Regions from separate parts of the Vibrio sp. AH4 genome, predicted to be linked through region 4. Evidence: predicted binding sites of a transcription regulator. Region 4 holds the regulator's gene; each other region holds the start of a gene.
The links. Region 4 encodes CRP, which controls carbon source genes, mostly activating them, when cyclic AMP is high. Its sites were predicted from a motif close to TGTGANNNNNNTCACA; they were not measured.
Positions count from the first base shown of each region.

Region 1 (5,652 bases), 1.3 Mb from region 4:
TAAGATGAAGTTTGGTATGTCTGAAGGCATGATCCTCGCCGCAGGCCCTGGTGGTAGCGACCTGTGGTTGCTTGAACCACATCAAGGTGCTCAAGCCGGTATGCGCGTGATGTAATTCTCATCTCTCTTCGATTGCCATCGAGTTTGAGAGTATTAGAAGCCTTTGCTATTGCAAAGGCTTTTTCTTATTCCAATCCTGTCATAACAACCCACTCGTAGCCTCCTTTCCCTGAAATAACAGTGCCGCGATGTACGATACAAGCGCTTAAAAATTTAAAGTCGCTCACACTTTTCGCGCATCATGCCCCATAAATGTGCATTAAATCGAAGCTTATTTTCTTAAGGTGTTGATTTTTAATCATTAAATTTCTGGCATTCAAACTGCAATACTCCACACATCCCTTTTCATAAGCTCAGTGCAACACGAAGGGGCGATTTAATACCAACACGGAGGTGGCTATGTTTGTGACGATTTCAATGCTGATATCATTGGCGATTCTTGGCTTCATTTATTCTCTTTCTCAACAAAAGCATTCAACGCAGCAACGTAAATTTGAGTTGCTGATCTGCCTGCGCGAGGTGCTAGCCCTGTGCCGCCAACACCGCAGCCTGACTCATCAAACGCTCAATCACACCGAGGTCAATTCTTGTGAGCCTAGTACACTGGCTGCGCTAGAAAGGCAGCTGCTGGAAAAATCTGAGCAACTGATCCAAATTGCCCATTTTGATAACAAGCCCTCATACCGTATTTTGCAAAACTCATTAAAAACAGTCTTTAACGAGTGGCAGCAAGCCAGTGTAGGCAAAAATCAACGTCTGCATGGCAAGTTGATCCGCCACTGCATGTACTTGATGGATGATGTGGTGTTGGCATGGTTGGCAGAATCTGGACGCGAAGAATTAAGTGATGAGTACCATATGAACTGGCAACAAATTTTCGATGCGATGGAAACACTGACTCAACTGCGTCTGTGCATTGAAGATACTCGCAATGAAACCAATGCGTTACGCTTGAGACACTATTGTGAACTGATGCAACGTAAGCTCAATCAGCTAGCGCTGATTAGCCCTTTGACACTCGGCTCCCCCGTCTGTTCATCCGCAATGCGCCAACTTAACGAAATCACCGATAACAACCAATTCAATTTGGAGAGCAACGAGCTTTATCAATTAAGCAGTGAACTTTCTTCAACGATCGCACAGGTGTATGACCATATGCTGAATGATTTAGTAGAGAGCCTTTATCAGCCTTTACCGCAACTCGTTATTGCTTAAAGAAAGCTAAAAACAGAAAGCGCCACATCAAGTGGCGCTTTTCATTAATCGAGGGAAATGACTGTACGTTATTTCAGCATCTTACGCGCAGCTTCTACCACAACTTTGATAGAACGTGCTTCGGTTTCTTTCAACGTGGCGTGGTCAGGAATCTCTTTCTGAGTACGGTTAATAATTACACCCGCTACACAGCCCGCTTTCAAGCCTGAGCTAGCACACATGGTCAGCAGCGTTGCCGATTCCATTTCAAAGTTCAGAACACCCATTTCTTGCCACTCTTTCATCGAGCCTTGGAAACGGCGCACGACACGACCAGTGAAAGTATCGTAACGCTCTTGTCCTGGATAGAAGGTATCAGAAGAAGCGGTAATACCCATGTGCACCGTTGCACCACTTTCTTGTGCAGCCGCTTTCATCGCTGTCGCCACATCAAAATCCGGTACCGCTGGGAATTCCATCGGTGCGAAGTGCAGACTTGCACCATCCAAACGCACAGAGCCCGTAGTGACAATCATATCGCCCACATTAACATGAGGTTGAATTGCGCCCGTAGTTCCAACACGTAGGAAGCTACGTACGCCCAATTGTGCCAGCTCTTCTACTGCAATCGACGTTGAAGGACCACCAATACCCGTTGAGCAAACGACAACAGACTGGCCATCCAGCTCTGCGCGGTACACGGTATATTCACGATGGCTAGCGAGGAAAACTGGGTTATCCATCAGCTCAGCAATTTTTTGTACACGAGCAGGATCGCCCGGGATAATCGCTAATGTTGCACCGTTTAAATCTGCTTCAGTCACACCAAGGTGGAATACAGTTTTAGTCATAAGGGGGCTCCTTCAATTGCGTCTATTCAGCGCATTAATCATTTGGGGTACCAAACTAATGTACCTGATAGGGCAAACCGATTAAGTGATAGCAATCACACCAAACAAAGCAATAAGCATCAATCTTTCACAATTAATCGATTTGCATCACAAATAACCTGTATCTGTGCTGCAAATACATACAGATCATTGCTCTCTTTCGTCAGCCTCAGCAAAGCATAGTGCAGAATCCGTCATCCTCAAGCGAGTTAGTCACTGCCTACCCCTGCTAGAGGCAGCGATTGCCTCTAGCGAAAGCAGTCCCCTATAGGAAGAGAGATCATGACGACGATCGAGAGCCAAATCGGAGCAAACGTAGCGCATTCAGTGTGACCAATGCTGTCGCACCACTGTCCGCAAGTACAGCGACCCACAGCCCGGTAATGCCAAGTAAGCTCGTAACCAAAAAGACGGCTTTTAGGCCTAATGCTAAAGTAACGTTTTGGCGAATAATCGCCAACGTCGCTCGCGACAGTTCAATCATGCTGGCAAGCTCAACCAACCGGTTGTGGGTTAGCGCCGCATCGGCTGTTTCTAACGCCACATCCGTACCGCCGCCCATGGCAATACCAATACTGGCTTCTTTCATCGCCGGTGCATCGTTAATACCATCGCCAACCATAGCAACACGCTGATTCTGCGCTAACTGCTGGATATATTTAACTTTATCTTGCGGTAGTAACCCCGCACGAAAATCCATATTCAATTGGCGCCCCATGGCGGCAGCACTGCGTTCGTTATCACCCGTTAGCATTAACGCCTTCACACCAATTCTCTGCAGTGCTTCAACAGCTTGGCAAGCGTCTTGTCGCAAGGTATCTTGCCAAGCGATCACGCCTACGGCGCTCTCCCCTTCTAGCATCACCACCACCGTTTTACTTTCTGCTTCGAGCTGTTCTACCTGTTGGCGCACAGTTTCAGGTAAGGCGATTTCAACCCGATTGGGCGCTAAAATTTGGTAAGTGACACCATCGATACTTCCGCTAATACCTCTCCCTACAAGCGCGGTTTTATCTTCCGCATTCGGGATCTCACAACCTGTTGCTTGTGCTTTCGCGACCAGTGATGTAGCCAATGGATGATGTGAACCCATCTCTATCGCGGCCGCTTGAGCCAATAAGCGGTTCTCGCTCCACCCTTGATAGGCAATAAGATCCGTCACTTGTGGCTTACCTTCAGTCAACGTACCGGTTTTATCAAAGGCTATGGTTTCGATTTTACCTAGCTGCTCTAACGCGGCTCCGCCCTTAATCAAAGCGCCACGACGTGCCGCAGAGGCTAAGCCTGAAGTAATAGCCGCAGGCGTTGAAATCACCAGAGCACAAGGACAAGCAATCAACAACAAAGCCAAGCCTCGGTAGATCCACGTTTGCCAATCGGCACCAAACGCCAGCGGCGGAATCGTAATGACCGCAACAGCCACCACCATCATGAGTGGTGTGTACCAACGGCTGAATTTATCTAAGAACCGCTCCAACGGTGCTTTACGTGACTCCGCTTCTTCAATCATGTGCAAAATACGGTCGATCGCGTTTTCACCTTGTTTAGAGGTAATTTCGACCTGCACGATTTTATCCACCACCACACAACCAGCAGAAACTCGCTCTCCTAACCCAAGTTCTACGGGCAGAGATTCCCCAGTCAGTGCGCTGTTATCAAGACTTGCCGCGCCGAGTAAGCGACCATCTGCAGGCAAACGTCCACCGGGTGCCACTTCGATAACATCGCCCGGTTGTAACTGTGCGACTGGCACCGTAATACGCTGACCATTTTCAATCCGTAGTGCATTTTCAGGCACCAAAGCCATTAAGGCTTGCACTCCGCTTCGTGCGCGTGAAGCGGCGTACGCTTCCAAGCGCTCACCAATCAAAAACAGGAGAAGAACCATTGCTGCTTCTATGGTTTCCCCTAAATACAATGCGCCAATCGCCGCAACCGACATCAAGGTTTCAATCGAGAAAGGAGAACCCGATTTGGCCAGACGCCAAGCTTGCTGAATGATCGGTAATAAACCTAACAGACAGGTAATGGTGAAAATCCAACGGCTAATTTCAGCGGAGTTGACGATCACCCCCACCGTCATCAAGGCTGCAATGCCAATAATTCGTGCGTTTTCATTGTGCCAAAACGAAGGTTTCGTGGACTCTACGTCCGAAGCTGCCGCCCCCGTTGAACTTAAGGTGAAACCACCATTCACCACGGCTTTTTCAATGTGTTGTGCCGTTGATTCTTGGTTAAAACCCACGACCAGTTTCTGGGTAGCAAAAGTGACGTGTACCTGAGTGACATCACTCAGTTGTTTGACTGCTTTTTCAATTTTTTGCGCGCAGGAAGGACAATCCATTCCCGCAATGAACCAGCTTTGTTGGAAACGTGATGAGAGCTCTGCGTTTCGACGTCGCTCGGGCTCCTCATCGGAACTTCCGCCGCCCTCAGCGCTACTGCAGCAGCTATCACCGCCACATGAAGCCACAACGTCGGCAGCACGAATTGACGCAATTTTAGGGCTTCCAGCGCAACTTGTTTGGTGGCCAGACATAGGTTTCGTTAATGATTTTGAACGACAAGCATGGTGTTTAGTACACATAGTTTTATCTCCTTTTTGTGGTCTGCCGTCAGCTTACACCTTGGAGTTAACTTCAAGGTCAAGCTTATTGAGCAACAAGTGGCAAAAAGTTTATCGTTCAGTCACCATAACAAGACTTAAACAGGATGTTGGAAACAGCTATTTAATGTTTTACTCAAAGCACGAAGAACATCACGCCGTGTGATCACCCCGACTAGCTTGCCATCTTCTATCACGGGGTACATTTTAGGTTTTCCCACTTTCATCATCGCCGCCATTTCGATAATCGAAGTGTCCGGTGACACCGACAGCACTTCATTATGCATGCAGTCGCTAACGATATGAGTATCTTGGCAGTGATAACTGGCGTGTACCAATTTATCCAACAAATCCTGTTCGGATAAAAATCCAACCACATGGCGCTGTGCATCAATCACAGGGCCCCCCATATTGTCTGACCGCACCACTTTCTCTAACGCGGCAGTCAACGACATTTCCGGGCTAAAAGTAATCGCTTGTGTGGTCATATAATCGCTAACTTTCAGTGAGTTCATCCTGTTCTCCTTATGTTCATACGTTTGTGAATCATCTTAAGTGTTGTACAAAATGAACGATTTATCCTGTCTCATTTCTTAACTCAAGCGCACAATATCAAAACGTTCTCATCCTTTTTTATGAACATTAGGTTTAATTAATAAAAGTCATACATGGCCCATATTCGTTCACGATAAGATCATCTATAAATAAAGTAATACGTAATCACTCAATAGGGATCGAGTCGATGACTTCTATTTTCTCCTCGACGATTATTGCTAACCCTGAAATTCTGCAGTTTATTTTCCAATCACTGCCTGAACCTACCTTTCTGCTCAATAAGCAAGGTGTCTATTTAGAAGCCTGGGGAGGTACTGACAGTGAACGCCACCATAATCCCTCTTACTT
Region 1 covers NZ_JALAIV010000001.1:1,891,591-1,897,242, reverse strand. The annotation lists gene metG (methionine--tRNA ligase) at 1-115, shown strand, start outside; gene MKA69_RS08920 (hypothetical protein) at 460-1,275, shown strand; gene udp (uridine phosphorylase) at 1,344-2,105, opposite strand; gene MKA69_RS08910 (zinc/cadmium/mercury/lead-transporting ATPase) at 2,425-4,731, opposite strand; gene MKA69_RS08905 (CBS domain-containing protein) at 4,848-5,264, opposite strand; gene MKA69_RS08900 (GGDEF domain-containing protein) at 5,492-5,652, shown strand, end outside.
Region 1: a site for CRP is predicted at 2,190-2,205, ahead of udp (uridine phosphorylase). Genes of this name have one in related genera too.

Region 2 (5,652 bases), on a different contig from region 4:
CCCTACCACCAAAATTGGTAAAGCATTGCGTGTCGAAGTGATGACTGGGTTTGCACCTAAGCCATTCTAAATTCGGTAAAGAATTGAAATAAAAAGAGCCAGCAAACGCTGGCTCTTTTACATTTGGGATAGGCAATGTTAATAGCCCATTAATTGCAATAACTGCTCGGCGGTTTGCACGGCTTCTTTACGATTGGCGATATTGAGCTTTTGATACAGATTCCGTATGTGGGTTTTAATCGTGGTTCCTGCCACATCCAATTCATGGGCAATTTGCTCATTGCTGAAACCAGAGTAGATAAGCCCAAGCACTTGCCATTCACGCTGCGTGAGCGGGCTGGTGCGCACCAGTTCTGGAATATTTGGATGATTGACCAGCTTTTCGACAAACTCTTCGTCAAAGTGGATTGAGCGGCTGCGTTGAGTGGTCGAGATCTCTTTGAGCAGCAGATGGGCGCGATGACGCTCCAAATCCCCTAGCTCACCTTTGTGCACCAGTTTTTCGAGCAAGTGGCCAATTTTGCCCCCATCGATCAGGAAGTTACCAATCATGCCCGTTTGGTTGGTTAGGCGCAGTGCTTGTTTTAACTTGTCGCTAGCTTGTTGGTCATCGCCTGTTGTGATAGCCAGCAGTGCTTCCACAATCAAGTTACGGTTGGTATCAGTGACTAACTGATATTTCTGCGCTTGCTCCTGAATAAATTCTAGAGTCGCACGCGCCTCATTCAGTTCACCCAATTGGATTTGCGCGCGGGCAATATTGCGCCACTGCAGTTGAAGGAAGTGGTTACACGCTTCCTCGGGGCGAATGCTGGATTGCAGCCACTGGCGGATTTCGGTGCTGTTCTCTTTGGCTTGCCAATAGAGTAGTAGGGAGAGTGAAGCGTTCGCTGTCCAATCCACATGGTAAGTCGATTGCTTAAGCAGGTGCTGGATCTGCTCTATGAAGCGTCCGGCTTTATCCAATTCGCCGCGGCCGATGGTGATTCTGGCTAGCATCGAATAACAGTGCAGGTGTTTACTTTGCGAATGGTTTTCTAGCACACTCAGCCCCTTATAAGCGGCTTGTTCGGCTTCATCCAAGCGATTCCAACACCATAAAATTTGCGCGCGAATTCGCAGCAAAAATTCATGCAGGGGGACTTGATGCAGTTGCTGCTCTTCAATCAATTTAAACGCGTTATCCTGCACCTCGTAAGCCGCTTGTACATAGCCTTGCGCCAGTAAAATTTCGCTCTGTTGCAGTAATGCCCATAAGGCTTGGTGATACACCTGATATTGGCGCGCCAGTTTCTCGGTTTGTTGCATCATTGAGAGTGCACGGCTGAGATGCCCTAACACGTGATTGACTTCACCGACGACAGAGGTCGCCACTATGCGGCTACGATACGTGGTGTGGTCAAGTTGACTTAAAGCCAATTCGGCGAGTTCCAGCGCTTTTTCTGGCTCGTTTTGGTTAATCGCAACTTGCGCACGTAGCGCGTTAAATTCCCCTTGTTCTTTGGTGGAGAGCTCAACATTCAGTGCCTGCATCTCCTGCGCCGCTTTGGCAAGCAACGCACCCACATCGTTATAGCGATGCTGACTTTGTGCCAACCACGCTTGCAACATGCATAATTTAGGTTCGCGATACAGTTGAGCGGGAGTCAGCTGATTGATTGCCGCTTCCAACACTTCAAGCTCGCCTTGGTTAAACATCTTCCATCCAAACTGGCTCAAAATGCTCGCCAGCAGCTCGCTATCTTGCGCCAAACGCGCATGACGCAGCGCTTGGTGAGGCGTTGCCGCTTCCAACCATGCTTTGGCGGCAGCGCGTTGTAAATCTTGCTCTTGCTGTGGAATGCGGGCTTGGCGTTGATGCGCTAAAAATTCGGCAAACAGATTATGAAAGCGATACCAGTTGGTTTCCCCCTCCAGCGGCGAGATAAATAAGCCAAAGCGGTTGAGAGATTCAATCATCGCCAAGGCATCGTCACGCCCAGTTAAACTGCTCACCAAGGCATCGTCAAAATGGTCGAGTACCGAACACTGCATCAAGAAATAGCGAGTTTCATCATCAAGCAGATCAAACACTTCTTCGACCAGATAGTCCCAAAGATGCGCATGATTAAAGTGCGAAACCGATTCAATGGTTTGAGCGAGTGTGCGGTGCTGATGCTGGGCTTGCAGGGCGATAAGCTGCATGGCCGAAGGCCAACCTTCCACATAATCGCGTAGGTGATGGGCGGTCAGTGCATCAATCCCATCGGAAACCCGTTGGTTGAAAAAGCGTGTTGTCTCTTCGGTATCGAAAGCCAAAAGCTCATTGCCGATCTCAATCATTAAATCACGCACGCGCAAGTTAGCCGTACCCAAAGGTGGCGTTGCACGACTGGTTACCACCAGCGTTAAGTTATCGGGCATGTGTTTTAAGAAAAAGCGCATCGCTTCGTGAATGGTTTCATCGCTGATCAGATGGTAATCATCCAGCACCACATAGCATTCGCCGTGGTAGTCGGCCATCTCGGCAAACACTTCACTAAACAGCGAATGCAATGACGAAAACTGACGCTTCTCTGCCAATTTTTGCGCATTGGGGCAGGCGTTATGGGTTGCTTTATTAATCGCTTGCAGCAGGTAGTTCATAAAGCGAAACGGATCGTTATCGCTGTCATCAATGCTGTACCAACCCAGATTCGGCTTATCGGCAAGCCACTGCGCGGCCATGGTGGTTTTGCCATAACCCGCTGGAGAGCGGAACAGCACGAGTTTGTAGCAAGTCGCGTGTTGCAATAATTCCAGAACACGGGGACGGACGATGGCGTTATGCAAACGTCCTGGGCGAGTCAGTTTCGAAGGGATCCACATCTTCTTTCTCTCGTCTATTCCAATCAGAGCTTCATGCTCTTTTAACTTGGAACACCAGTTCCAAGGGTAGGGTGGCAGTGAATACGCGAGGCATATCACGCTCAGATGGACGAATGTTACTTGAAGTCATTCTGCGCGTTTATTGATCCATACTGAGTTTTCTGTGTTCTTCACGTTTCGCTCACAACTACGCCCTATATTTGTGATTTCCGTCACTAATCAATCTGCGCCTGAGCAAGGATATTGTCTCAGCCTCTACGAAAATAAGTGAAAAATGGGTAACGGAAACGAAATTATAGTGATCTATTTAGCAGAGTGGACAAATGTTTAACCTCTTGTTTTCCGAACTTTCATAAAGCCTAGCTATGGTTAATCGGCGGGGGGTGTGATCAGAGTCACTGCTATCTGTTCATGAGCAGAGAATTGATGCGAGCCAGATCACTAACCACCAGACACCTGCGTCTCTACGCCTTAGTTTCTCCTCCCAATTGATGAGAAAAGTAGGAGGATGTTTTGCCAAAGTCGTAAAGGCAGGATAGAAGTCAGATGGATTAGAACCAAAAAGTGAGAGTTCACAATGAAACCTACTCAACAGAAACAGTTTGACAAGAAGTCGTTCCAAGAAAACGTGAAGCGCCATTTAACCGCAACCTACGCTACGACAGTAGAGCATGCTTCGGCGCGTGCATGGTACTTGGCAATGGGACGAGCCCTTGCTGAATTTACCACCTTTGATTTGCTGCAAACCGAGCAGGATGAACGCATCCTCAATAGTAAAAGTTTGAACTACCTATCGCTGGAGTTTTTGATTGGCCGCTTAACCGGCAACAACTTGATCAGCATGGGTGTGTACGAAGCCGTTGCACAAGCAATGGAAGAGTTGGGCCAAAACCTGACTGACCTACTGGAAGAAGAGCGAGATCCATCATTAGGTAACGGTGGTTTGGGCCGTCTTGCCGCTTGTTTTATGGATTCTTGCGCGGCGCAAGAATTCCCAACCGTAGGCTACGGTCTGCACTACGAATATGGTTTGTTTAAACAGTCTTTCGAAGAAGGCCGCCAAAAAGAAGCCCCCGATGCATGGTGTGGTGTTGAAGGCTACCCATGGGAAGTGGCGCGTCCTGAGCTGAAGCAAGAAATTGGTTTCTATGGCCATGTTGAAGTGGTCAATGACAATGGCAAAGAGCGACGTCGCTGGGTGCCGGGCATGTTAGTGCAAGCGATGCCGTGGGATTTGCCGATAGTAGGCTACCAAAGTGATACGGTTTACCCGCTACGTTTGTGGGAATGTCGCGCAATCGCGCCTTTCTCACTGGAAAGCTTCAACAACGGTAACTACTTTGAAGCGCAGCACGCGTTGATCGATGCTGGCAACATCACCAAAGTTTTGTATCCAAACGACAACCACGAAAAAGGCAAAACCCTACGTTTGATGCAGCAGTATTTCCACAGTGCAGCATCGGTGCGCGATATTCTGCGTCGCCATGAAGCGGTAGGTCATGCGTTGGCCGATCTGCCGAAGTACGAAACGATTCAGCTTAACGATACGCACCCAACCATCGCGATCCCTGAGCTGATGCGCATTCTGATCGATGAAAAGCAGATGTCTTGGGAAGCGGCGTGGGCGATCTGTTCACACACTTTTGCGTACACCAACCATACTCTGCTGCCAGAAGCATTGGAAACCTGGAGCGAATCGTTGATCCAACGCTTGCTGCCACGTCACATGGAGATCATTTACGAGATCAACCACCGTTTCTTGCAACAAGTGCGTGCCAAATGGCCGGGTGATGTGGCGAAACAGCAAAAGCTTTCGATCATCGAAGAAGGTTTCCATCGCATGGTGCGTATGGCCAACCTGTGTGTGGTCGGCTCTTATGCGGTGAACGGCGTAGCGGCGCTGCACTCTGAATTGGTGAAGCGCGACTTGTTCCCTGAGTTTGTTGAGCTCTATCCGAGCAAAATCCAAAACGTGACCAACGGTATCACGCCGCGTCGCTGGTTGAAGTTCTGTAACCCAGATTTGTCTGCGCTCATCTCCGAGAAAATTGGTCACGAGTGGCCTGCGAAACTGGATCAACTGACCAAAGTGGCGCAGTACGCGGAAGATGCCGCGTTCCAAAAACGCTTTATGGAAGTGAAAAAAGCCAACAAAGCGCGTTTGGCCGATTGGGTGAAAGATCACATGGGCATCGAGCTCGATACCAATGCGATCTTTGATGTGCAGATCAAACGTCTGCATGAGTACAAGCGTCAGCACCTCAATATGCTGCACATCTTGTCGCTCTACCATCGCTTAATCAACGACCCAAGTTTTGATATGCATCCACGTGTGGTGTTCTTCGCAGCGAAAGCAGCGCCGGGCTACCACTTGGCGAAAGAGATCATCTACGCCATCAACATGATCGCGCAAAAAGTGAATAACGATCCGCGGGTCGGCAACAAACTGAAAGTGGTGTTCATTCCGGATTATCGCGTCAGCATGGCCGAAATCATCATTCCAGCGGCAGATGTGTCTGAGCAGATCTCAACCGCAGGTAAAGAAGCATCCGGTACTGGCAACATGAAGATGGCGCTCAATGGTGCGCTGACCATAGGTACGATGGACGGTGCGAACGTGGAGATCCGCGAAGAAGTGGGCGATGACAACATCTACATCTTCGGCTTAGAAGTGGATGGCGTAGAAGCACTGAAAGCGCGTGGCTACAACCCATACGATTTCTACCATGCGGATCCGCTATTGAAAGCGTCACTGGATCTGTTGGTGGGCGAAGAGTTTACGCCGGGTGCTGCGGGCAAACTGCG
Region 2 covers NZ_JALAIV010000003.1:106,263-111,914, forward strand. The annotation lists gene MKA69_RS13680 (YibL family ribosome-associated protein) at 1-70, shown strand, start outside; gene malT (HTH-type transcriptional regulator MalT) at 139-2,847, opposite strand; gene MKA69_RS13690 (glycogen/starch/alpha-glucan phosphorylase) at 3,425-5,652, shown strand, end outside.
Region 2: a site for CRP is predicted at 3,049-3,064, ahead of malT (HTH-type transcriptional regulator MalT). Genes of this name have one in related genera too.

Region 3 (5,652 bases), on a different contig from region 4:
CGGCCTTAAAATCCGCCACTTGTTGGTATAACAGCGGCACATTAAGTGCGGCGAGTTCTTGTTGCAGTTCGCCTAACCGCCGCCAGATAAAATCGGCTTGAATCGGCGCTACATGATGTTGTTGCCACTGTGCCGGTGTTGCAATATAAACTGCGGCGACAGGTTCGCCGCTCGCGATCGCGGCACTTAGCGCTGTGTTATCCAAACTACGCAAATCGCGCCGAAACCAAACTAATTTCATACGGATACCTTACTGCTGTTGAAGCTGCTGTAATACTTCAGATAACACGCATTGTTGACCAAACTGCTGCTGCAAATGCGTCAATGCCGATTGCTGAATAGCGGGTAACGGGCGATGAGCATGTAGGGCTAGTATATGAAACTGCGCTAATCCAACATGGTCTTGTAAGCCACGAATATCGTCAACGGCTTCAAGCAAAGTCACTTGGTAGCCCTTTTCCGCCCATGTCAGCGCCCACAGCCATGCGTTAAGAGATCCGGCGTCGTCCAAGCTCAGGCACAAACATTTGCCTTTACTGGCCGCTTTATTTTCGGCATCCAGCACAAACGCCAATTTAGTGAGCATAAGAGTGCGGAATAACCCCATTTGCAGTGAGCGCAGCGGCCCTTTCACCCGTTCTAACGCTTCTAACACTGGGTGTATAAATTGGTTTTGCATCACCTCTAGCGGATACTCTTTCAGCACAGTGGCAATAACCTGCTCAGCTTTAGAGCGTTGCAACGCAGCCAAAGCGGTCAATAGCACCTCACACTCTTCCAACTGCGTCACTGACTGCGGGAGAAATTCCGCCTCTGGTGTGCCACTTTGTAATAGAGCGCCCACTTTGCCAATCGCCACCCCTTTTGCTAGCCAACTTTGGATCTGGCGGATCATCTCGATGTCTTGTTCTGTAAATAGGCGATGGCCTTTTTCAGTGCGATCAGGTTGTACCAAGTTATACCGACGCTGCCACGCTCGTAGCGTCACTGGTTTTACGCCCGTTATTTCCGCCACTTCACGTATTGCGTAGTGTTTTTCATCACAAGCCATAGCGTAATTTCAACTCCGAAGGATAAGGATTGAGGTAGCGTTGCTGATCCAGATACGGATCGGGGTACAACGCGAGGTAATGTTTCAATAAAGTCAGGGGGGCGAGCAAAGGCAGTTCAGCTAAGCGGTAACTTTCGATGACCTGCGCTAACTCCGCTTTTTGCGGCTTGTTGAGTGAGCGTTTGAAATATCCTTGTAAATGCATCAACACATTGGTGTTGTTTTTACGGCTCGCGGGGTGCGCGAGCGCTTGCATTAAACCTAAACGATATTCCTCAATAAACTGATCCAATGGGTACTGCTTCACATTGGCCACCCATTTTCCCAAAGCACGGTAGGACTCGGGATGATGCGCCATCAAACTCAATTTGTAGCGTGAATGAAATTCAACCACTTTCCTTGCACTCGGAGCTTCCCCCATACTGGTATAAAAATCATGTAGGCAGTAAATCCGTGTAATAAAGTTTTCACGCAATACCGGATCATGCAGGCGACCATCTTCTTCAACCGGCAACCACGGCATTTTCTCCATTAAGATGCGAGTGTAAATCCCCACCCCTTCTTTTTCGGCACTATTGCGCTTGTACACTTTGACTCGTTCCATACCGCAGCTGGGGGATTTCGCGCAGACGATATAGCCACACAGTTCCGCGTTGCTAAGTTCTGCCACTTTTTGTTGTGAGTAACTTTCTAACGCTTGGGTATGGTCACGCGTTCCATCCTTGGTTTCCACCAATGCAATACGTTCATTTTCTGAAAACAGCCGCAGCGTCGGACGTGGCACCGGTAGACCCATTCCCATTTCAGGGCAGACAGACACAAACTCCGCGTAGCGTGAAAGTTCATCCGTGACGAAATGGCTGATTTTATGCCCGCCATCGAAGCGAACCTTGGCTCCGAGAAGACAAGCACTGATGCCAATTTTGAGTGGTGTGGTCGGCATACGAGTCTCCAACACTTATCTGTACAATAAAAATTTATGTACAAGATCTATAGCACGTGATTTTGTGCTGTACAAATATTATTTTTGTACACCAAAGACAGGTACATAAAACCAAACGATTGGCTCAACGCTTGCCTTATCAGTTTCAACATATTTGGTTATCAATTGGAGATATCCGGAGCCAAAGAGAGTAATTTGTGACGATGCTCTCAAGGAGCCCCATCCATAGTGGCTAGTATTGGCGCAACAGATAAATCCTCAGCCAACAGGATTCGTAATCAATGTATTGGCTGAATTGAATTGGAGAATAACCATGGCAACCCCACACATTAACGCACAACCCAGTGATTTTGCTGAAACCGTACTGATGCCAGGCGATCCGCTGCGTGCGAAATACATTGCGGAAACCTTCTTGGAAAACGTGAAGCAAGTGTGCGATGTGCGCAGTATGTTTGGCTTTACCGGCACTTATAAAGGCAAAAAAGTTTCGGTGATGGGTCATGGCATGGGTATTCCATCATGCAGCATCTATGTACATGAATTAATTGCTGAATATGGTGTGAAAAACATCATCCGTATCGGTAGCTGTGGTGCCGTGCGTGACGATGTCAAACTGATGGATGTGGTGATCGGTATGGGCGCATCCACCGATTCAAAAGTAAACCGTATCCGCTTCAGTGGTCATGATTTTGCCGCCATCGCCGATTACGACTTGCTAGAAACCGCAGTAAATCAAGCGCGAGCTCAACAAGTTCCTGTAAAAGTAGGGAACGTATTTTCAGCCGATTTGTTCTACACCCCAGAGCCAGAAATCTTCGAAAAAATGAAGAAGCTGGGCATTTTAGGTGTGGATATGGAAGCGGCTGGCATCTACGGTGTTGCCGCTGATCTTGGCGCACGTGCGCTGACCATTCTGACGGTGTCTGACCACATCTTACGTGGTGAAAAACTCAGCTCTGAAGATCGTCAAAAGTCTTTTAACGACATGATGAAAGTGGCGCTTGAAACCGCAATCAACATCTAATTTATCTTGTCATCACCGTCAGGCTGAAATACTCCTGACGGTCAGAAATACCCCGAGGGGGAGATCGTGCCTAACGACCAACTACCACCGGACGCAGAAGGTTTACAACTCAACTTTTGTAAAACATTGGCGTGTGACAACTTTGGATTGAGTGAGGCAAAGCATTACGTTTTGCAGCGCGTAAACCCGAAACGGCCAGCGATGGTTTGTCGTGAATGTGGAGCTTTCCCCCCCTTACTTAATAATCACGAAGTGGTGAATGAACTGCACCGCTTGCGTCAACTGCACAGCGAAGGGCTACCCGCTTGCCATAATCCGGCTTGCGTCAATGCCAGTTTATCCGTACATACTCATAAGCAGTTGTATCATGCCTTCGGTTATAGCGGCGATCGCCAACGTTATCGTTGTAAAGCCTGTCACTCGACGTTTGTGGATAAATGGTCAGGCGCCAATCATAAACTCAACTTCCAAGAATCTCTGCTCGGGTTACTGTTTACAGGTTATTCGGTACGTGAAATTTGCCGTAAGCTCTCAATTAATCCGAAAACGTTTTACGATCACCTTGACCATATCGCGAGCCGCTGTCGGCGTAAACTCGCCATGATTGATGCCCGCTGGGTCAATCATGCCAACACTTACCAATTTGCTTCTCACTATCAACCGTTACAAGCACACAGCGGCAACGGAGTATTTTGGGTAGCGACTGGGGATGCCAAAACGGGCTATATCCTGTGCCAGCATCTCAACTACTCTGCCAATGAAGATCCAACCGGCAGCGTGGATCACGATCCCTACCAAACCCCCGCTCGCTTTGTACCCCGTGAGTATTTGGTTGAAGCACAAGCTTTCACTCACAAAGAGAGCGCAGCACTGCGTGAACGTATCGATAACCGCTATCAACTGATTTTGGCACGAGGCAATGTGGAAGACCCATTAGGTAATATGGCTCAATTCCACTACCCATCGAAAGGCGCGGTGATCCGTCCCCCCTACACCTCTTATGCCCATTATTTACATGTGTTGGATATGTGTGATCCTGAAAAACGGGTTTCGATTTTCATGCCGCAAGATCCTCTACTACGTTCGGCAGCATTGAGCGTCAGCCTATCGCGGATTCAACGTCAAAATGTTGACCTAATGTACGTAGAAGAAGACCAAGATTGGCAAGCTCCAACCTCATTCGACAAGACCGATATCGTGCATATGGGGTGGTGGCGAGATCGCTGGGCCATCGCCCACTCTGGTAGTAAAGCTAAAGGGGTCTGCTACCTAGCGGGCAACAACCCTGACCCACAGCACTGGTTACAGCACGCTTCTACTCGACAAATCGAATACTATCAAAACCGGTTCCAGTTACTGTTTGAATCGTTTGTTAATGAACCTCGTCGCAAACTACGTCCGGGAGGGATCCAACCCTTATTGGATATTTTCCGTGCATGGCATAATTTATGCTATCAAGATAAACACGGATTCACGGCAGCACAAAACTTAGGTTTATCGCAGCACCCTCTAACATTAAAGGAACTTTTGTCCTAAATTGCTTAGAAGAACAGAGTGTGAGATAGCACCAATTATTGTCGAATGACTTGATAAAAGTGTCCGTTTTTTCACATGAATTCGTGTTTAATGACGCCTTGTCCTTATAATGGGCAAGTCATGACGAGCATTAAATCGCCCAAGGACGACTGTATTTTGGACAAAAGCCAATATCTTCTTGAAATGGAAATCGAACAGCTCAGATCCCGTATTGAATCTGAGCCTGATAAGGTATTCATCCAAGCAGAACAGTGTTTAGTTCGTGCTCGGCAAATTCACTTTACCTCAGCCATTATTGAGTCACTGATCATCATGTCCCGCTGCCTCTGGTGCAAAATGGACTACCGCTCAGGCCTCAAATACATCAAAGAAGCGAATCAGAACCAGAGTAACCTCGATACAGATCATTTTCTGCCTGAAATTCTGCATATTCATGCCTTACATTACTGGGGGCAAGCCAAGTATTACACCGCACAGCAGTTTTGGATTAACGCATTAGAACAATCCGCATTGGTGGATGAACCAGAAACCGAAATTGAGTGCTTGATCGGCCTTGGTAATATTTGGCGTATCACAGGAGAGTATAAACTCGCCTGCTCCACTCATGAGCTAGCCGTAAAAGTGGCTAACAATACGCGCATTGGTTGGCTTGAAGGTAAAGCACGCATTTTATGGGCATGGGATCTCTACCATCTCAATCAATATGTCGATATGTTGACTGTGCTTGATGGGGCAGAAGAAGTGCTACAAAGTAACAGCAATGTGACTTGGCAAGCCGAAGTATGGGACTTCCGTGGTTTAGCTTTGCTTGGGCTAGAGCGAATAGAAGATGCTGAAGAAGCCACCCGCAAAGCCCATGAGCTGGCTGTGGCGAATAATCTCACTTGGATGAAAGCCCACTCATTCATCAGCCGTGCACGCCTAGAGCTACTGCGCAAAAATTTTGCGGTGGCCGCAGAGCTTTTAAGCAACGCAGAAAAGGCTGCCACGTCTTTTGATAATGGTGAACTCTTATCGCAAATCTGCTACCAGCAATCACGCGTGGCAGAAGAAAATGGTGATGCGCAGGCCGCGTTAATCGCCTTCAAAAAATACCGC
Region 3 covers NZ_JALAIV010000003.1:156,004-161,655, reverse strand. The annotation lists gene phrB (deoxyribodipyrimidine photo-lyase) at 1-241, opposite strand, end outside; gene MKA69_RS13870 (MerR family transcriptional regulator) at 251-1,051, opposite strand; gene MKA69_RS13865 (DUF523 and DUF1722 domain-containing protein) at 1,041-1,994, opposite strand; gene deoD (purine-nucleoside phosphorylase) at 2,308-3,018, shown strand; gene MKA69_RS13855 (hypothetical protein) at 3,085-4,554, shown strand; gene MKA69_RS13850 (hypothetical protein) at 4,711-5,652, shown strand, end outside.
Region 3: a site for CRP is predicted at 2,191-2,206, ahead of deoD (purine-nucleoside phosphorylase). Genes of this name have one in related genera too.

Region 4 (5,652 bases):
GGGCAACTTACGCCCTAGCGCTTTCTATGCTGCTGATTATTGCGCTTACCCGATGGCTTCTATGGAAGGGGAGGCAACTCAGTTGCCCGCCACCTTGAGCCCAGGAATTGAACTTTAATCATAATTTATTTTGTGCCTGCTCAGCCAAGTAGGCACTTTTTCGTCACAGGTTGAACGCTTAATCGTGTCAGCGTTGGGAGTCTTGCGCTGCACCTAAACTTAGAATGAATTCGTTTGCTGGTCACTGGATTAACAAGGAGGCGTTATGACGCCAACCGCTTTATTTCAATCGCTCTGGAATGATTATATTGAGCGCCTCTGCCCGTCGGCAGAGAAGGTGCATCAACTCTTACAAGAGGATGAGGCTCTGATTAATGATCATATCGCACTGCGTACCTTTAATGTTGCGCCACTAGGATTAGAGACGTTGGCAAAGCCATTTTTGGCACTAGGCTATCAGCCGTGTGGTGAGTATGAATTCAAAAGTAAAAAGTTGGCCGCCAAACATTTTGAGCACCCTGACCCTTTACAACCAAAAGTCTTCATCAGTGAACTGAAAGTGGAAGAGTGCTCGCCTGAATTGCAAGCGATAGTGGCGAAGTTGGTTGCACAGGTGGATGCCACGGCTTTAGCGGGAGAGGGTTTTCTGTATGGCGGCCGTTTATGGAGCTTAAGCCATGCTGATTATCTTACGTTGGCCAAAGAGAGTGAATACGCAGCTTGGCTTGCGGCGCACGGCTATGGTGCAAACCACTTTACAGTCAGCGTGAATCAGCTCAACGCGCTACATGAAGTGAAACAGGTCAATGACCATCTGCGCCAGCATGGCTTTAGCATCAATGAATCCGGTGGTGAAGTGAAAGGTTCGCCAGAGGTTCTACTGGAGCAATCCTCCACCATGGCAGATAAAGTGTTAGTGCGTTTTAACGAAGGTGCAGAAATGATTCCCGGTGGTTTCTATGAATTCGCTAAACGCTATCCAATGGCGAATGGTCAGCTTTATCCCGGATTTGTCGAAGCCTCAGCAGATAAGATTTTTGAAAGCACGAACCGCTAAATTTAGCGCCTCGTACAAATAAAAATAGCCACCGCAGGGTGGCTATTTTTTATCGGGAATGCTTAGCGAGTGCCGTAAACCACGATGGTTTTACCGTGGGCAGAGATCAGGTTCTGCTCTTCCAACATCTTCAGGATGCGACCAACGGTTTCACGAGAACAGCCAACAATTTGACCGATCTCTTGACGAGTGATCTTGATTTGCATGCCGTCAGGGTGAGTCATCGCATCTGGCTGACGCGCAAGGTTCAGCAGAGTTTGAGCGATACGGCCCGTTACGTCTAGGAACGCAAGGTCGCCAACTTTCTGGCTGGTCACTTGCAGACGACGAGCCATTTGACCTGAAAGGCGCATCAAGATATCTGGGTTTACTTGGATCAATTGACGGAATTTCTTAAATGAGATTTCAGCCACTTCACAAGGTGTTTTAGCACGAACCCAAGCGGTACGTTCTTGGCCTTCTTCAAACAAGCCAAGTTCACCGATAAAATCACCTTGGTTCAGGTAAGAGAGGATCATCTCTTTACCTTCTTCATCTTTAATCAGTACCGCCACTGAACCTTTCACGATGTAGTACAGCGTTTCCGCTTTTTCACCGGCGTGGATCAACGTGCTTTTTGATGGGTACTTATGAATGTGACAATGTGAAAGAAACCACTCTAGTGTTGGATCGGTTTGAGGTTTACCTAGAACCATAATAATCTCACTTCCTCTGCAGGGTACGCTTGCCGCTATCCATATTTTAGCGAAGCCTCAATTGGGCTTACTAGAATAAGAGGTGTTACCCAACGCTGCAAGCTCTCTTGTGTTTCGGTTAAGAATAGTATCCTTTTTCGGAAACGATTTCTTGATTTTAATCGTGTCACTAGTCTGATTTGCTACGCAAAACTGTGCACATGATCACGGTATGAAAAGTAAGCATTCATAACTGGTCGGATCTAGCCAATTTTCCCCGTTTCAATCAATTGTTGCAGCAGTGGGCGCACAATCAAATCCATCGCAAAACTCATTTTGCCGCCGGGGACAACAATGGTGTTATGGCGTGACATGAATGAGCCATCAATCATCGCCAACAAGTATGGGAAATCGACGTTTTTGATCCCACGAAAACGGATCACCACAAAACTCTCATCCAATGTCGGAATACCTTTGGCGTTGAGTGGGTTCGAGGTATCGACCGTGGGCACACGCTGAAAGTTAATGTGGGTGCGTGAAAACTGTGGGGTGATGAATTTGAGGTAGTCGTCCATTGAACGGACGATGGAATCCATCACCGCTTCACGTGAATGGCCGCGGTCGCGCGTATCACGTACGTATTTCTGAATCCACTCAAGGTTAACAATCGGCACCATACCAATCAAAAAGTCGACGTGTTGTGCAACATTGACATCACCATCGACCACGCCGCCGTGCAAGCCTTCATAAAACAGCACATCTGAGTTTTCGGGCAGTGATTGCCAAGGCGTAAACGTACCGGGCATTTGGTTATACGGAACTGCTTCATCAAAGGTGTGTAAGTAGCGGCGCACTTGGCCGGTGCCTACTTTTCCGTATTGGCGGAAGAATTCTTCAAGGGTTGGGAAATCGTTGGCTTGGGGACCAAAGTAACTGATATGGCGACCTTGCTCGCGCGCCTTGCGGATTTCTACATCCATTTCTGGACGAGTGAAGCGATGAAAACTGTCCCCCTCAACCCAAGCAGGCTTGATGCTCATCATATTGAACATCTTGCGAAAGGCTTCAGAGGTGGTTGTAGTACCGGCGCCGGAAGAACCCGTCACCGCAATAATCGGATGTTTGGCTGACATGACAAACCTTGTCCTTAAGTCCTTGATTTTGGTGCTAACTCAGGCACCACCCGGAAATGACTATAGCACGGAAAATGAAGCCGTCACTGCTTGGCTAAAACGGATGGCATTTAATATCGACGGTTTCATGCAATTCTGAATAGACGATCACAGCTTGCCCAGATTGTAACTGGGTACGTACTTGCGCGATTTTCTCCTCTAGCGAGATTTCAATATCACCATAGTCGGTGCCTTCACGCAGTACAAACTCGCGGATCAAATTGTCGAGTGTGTCTGGCGCAATTTGTTGCCATGGAATGATCATAAATACCTCTTTATTTTATGACGGTTCTCAACACGATTCGAAGCGCTTACTCCAAATCGTGTGAGCGTTTCCCCTTAAATGATACGGCATTAAAAGGAGAGGGGAGCGTTAGGATTGATGCAGAAAGTCATCACGCAGATGGGCGTAATATTCGGGCAGGGTTTGCTCTAGCCAAAAGCGCGGTTTTAGCCATGAGCCACAAAGAAAGCCCACATGCCCGCCATGCTCAAATAAACGATAATCGATATTGGCAGGCAGTGTGAAATTGGGGATCACGGCTTCGGTCATAAACGGATCGTCTTTGGCGTGGATGATCTGCGTCGGGACGCGGATCTGAGTGAGTTGCTTGAGTCCCGAACATTGCTGGTAGTAATCGGCGGCGTCTTGAAAGCCGTGTAGTGGTGCGGTGATCACATCATCAAACTCGGCCAGTTTTGCAATCGCGTGGATCCGTTCTGGGCGAATGGGAAAGGTGCTTTCTGGTAGTGAGTATTTTGCGATGGCATTTTTCTTCAAAGAAGAGAGTAAATATGCGCGATACACTTTAGAAAAACCTTGCTCAATACGTTGTGAGCAGGCGGCTAAATCCAGTGGTGCGGAAACTAAAGTGGCGGCACTGACGATAGGATCATCGCGATATTGCGCAAGGTAGTTAGCAAGCATGTTGCCGCCGAGTGAAACACCGACGGCAACGATCGGACGCTCTGGTAATTGTTTACGTAGGTACTCCAACACAAAACGCGCATCACCCGTTTCACCGGAGTGGTAAGCGCGCGCTAAATGGTTGGGTTTGCCGCTGCAGCCGCGAAAGTGCATCATGACGGAGAGCCAACCTTGCCGTGCAAAGGCGTACATCAAGCCGTTCGCGTAAGGGCTTTTAAAGCTACCTTCTAGGCCGTGGAACAACACAAACAGCGGTTTACGCTGGGCGTGTGGTGTGCGCCAATCTTCGCTCCAAGCCAGATCAAGAAAGTCACCATCCGGAGTGAATAGCGTTTGCCATTCGGCACTAAACAATGGCTGCTTACGCAGCAAGCGTGGCAACAGCGTTTGTAAGTGGGGATTAGCAAGCCCCTTGGCAGCGATAAATGGAGTCATGATTTTGAGTTGTCGGGTTCACAGTGCGGAGCAGAAAAAAGCTCGGCTAAGTATTCAGCGCCAAGCATTTTACAGTATTGCTGAGTGAGTGGTAGCGCTTGCGAGGGATAGAGTGTTAAACGATTGAGACAGTCAACCAAATCCGCTTGCTGCTGCTTTTCCAGTTGCAGTTCAAACTGCAGCGCTTCGCGATAAAGCGTATCTGGCAGATGGGTTTTAAGCCGACGTCGTAAATCACGAAAGCTGTGCAACAGTGTTTCTGATTGATTGAGACATTCGAGCACGGTTGGCCAGTCGGCTTCGGTTAAGGTGAGCTGCTGTTCATCTAGCCATTTGAGTAACAGCAGCAGATTAACATTGCCGTGATGGCTATTTTGCAATCGTAAGCACGCCTCTTTCACCTCGCGCACACTGTAATACTGCAAGCTGAATTGCCAGAGTCTTTCCAGTGTTAATCTTGGTTTGACGTGCTCATCACTCATTTAACCGTTGAACTCCTGTTCCATCTCTTCCAAGGTTTCCTGCTCGGCCATCCATTCTAGCTCGACTTGCTCTAGCTCGGATTTGGCGGCGGCTTGTTTCGCCAACACCTCAGTCAGTGTCGCTTTATTCTGTGCTTCGTACAGTGAGGTATCCGACAATTGCGCTTCCATCTCACTGATGACGTGGTTCAACTTATCGAGTTTCTCTTCTAACTGTGTCAGCTTTTTGCGAATTGGCGCAGTGAACTTACGAAAATCTGCTTCACGGCGCTTTTGCTCTTTTTTCGCGGCAGCACTGTTGGTGTTGTTTACAGTATTGCTTGGTTGTGCCTCTTTGCGTTCAGCTTTTTGTTGATCGGTGAGCCATTTGTAGTAGTCATTTAAGTCACCATCAAACGGGCCGACTTGGTGATCATGCACTAAATAGAGATCATCGGTTGTGGCACGCAGCAAATAGCGATCGTGGCTGACGATCACCATCGCCCCTTCATAGCTTTGTAGCGCAAGGGTCAGTGCTTGACGCATGTCCAAATCCAGATGGTTGGTGGGTTCGTCAAGCAGCAGTAAGTTGGGCTTTTGCCACACAATCAGCGCCAGCACTAAACGGGCCTTTTCACCACCCGAGAAGGGCGCGACTTTTTCGAGTGCTTTCTCACCATGGAAACCAAAGCTGCCTAAGTAGTTACGCAGTTCGAGCTCATTTTTGTCTGGCGCGATTTGCATCATGTGTTGCAGCGGCGTCTCTTCCGGATGCAGTGTTTCCAACTGATGCTGCGCAAAGTAACCAATTTTCACCCCTTGCGAGTAAGTGCAGTCACCCGATTGTGGTTTGAGCTCACCCGAGAGCAGTTTGATCAAGGTGGATTTACCTGCGCCGTTACGACCCAGTAGGCCGATACGACTG
Region 4 covers NZ_JALAIV010000001.1:634,469-640,120, reverse strand. The annotation lists gene astD (succinylglutamate-semialdehyde dehydrogenase) at 1-118, shown strand, start outside; gene MKA69_RS03105 (DUF1338 domain-containing protein) at 266-1,057, shown strand; gene crp (cAMP-activated global transcriptional regulator CRP) at 1,120-1,752, opposite strand; gene MKA69_RS03095 (phosphoribulokinase) at 1,995-2,864, opposite strand; gene MKA69_RS03090 (YheU family protein) at 2,959-3,168, opposite strand; gene MKA69_RS03085 (hydrolase) at 3,277-4,266, opposite strand; gene MKA69_RS03080 (TIGR02444 family protein) at 4,263-4,748, opposite strand; gene MKA69_RS03075 (ABC transporter ATP-binding protein) at 4,749-5,652, opposite strand, start outside.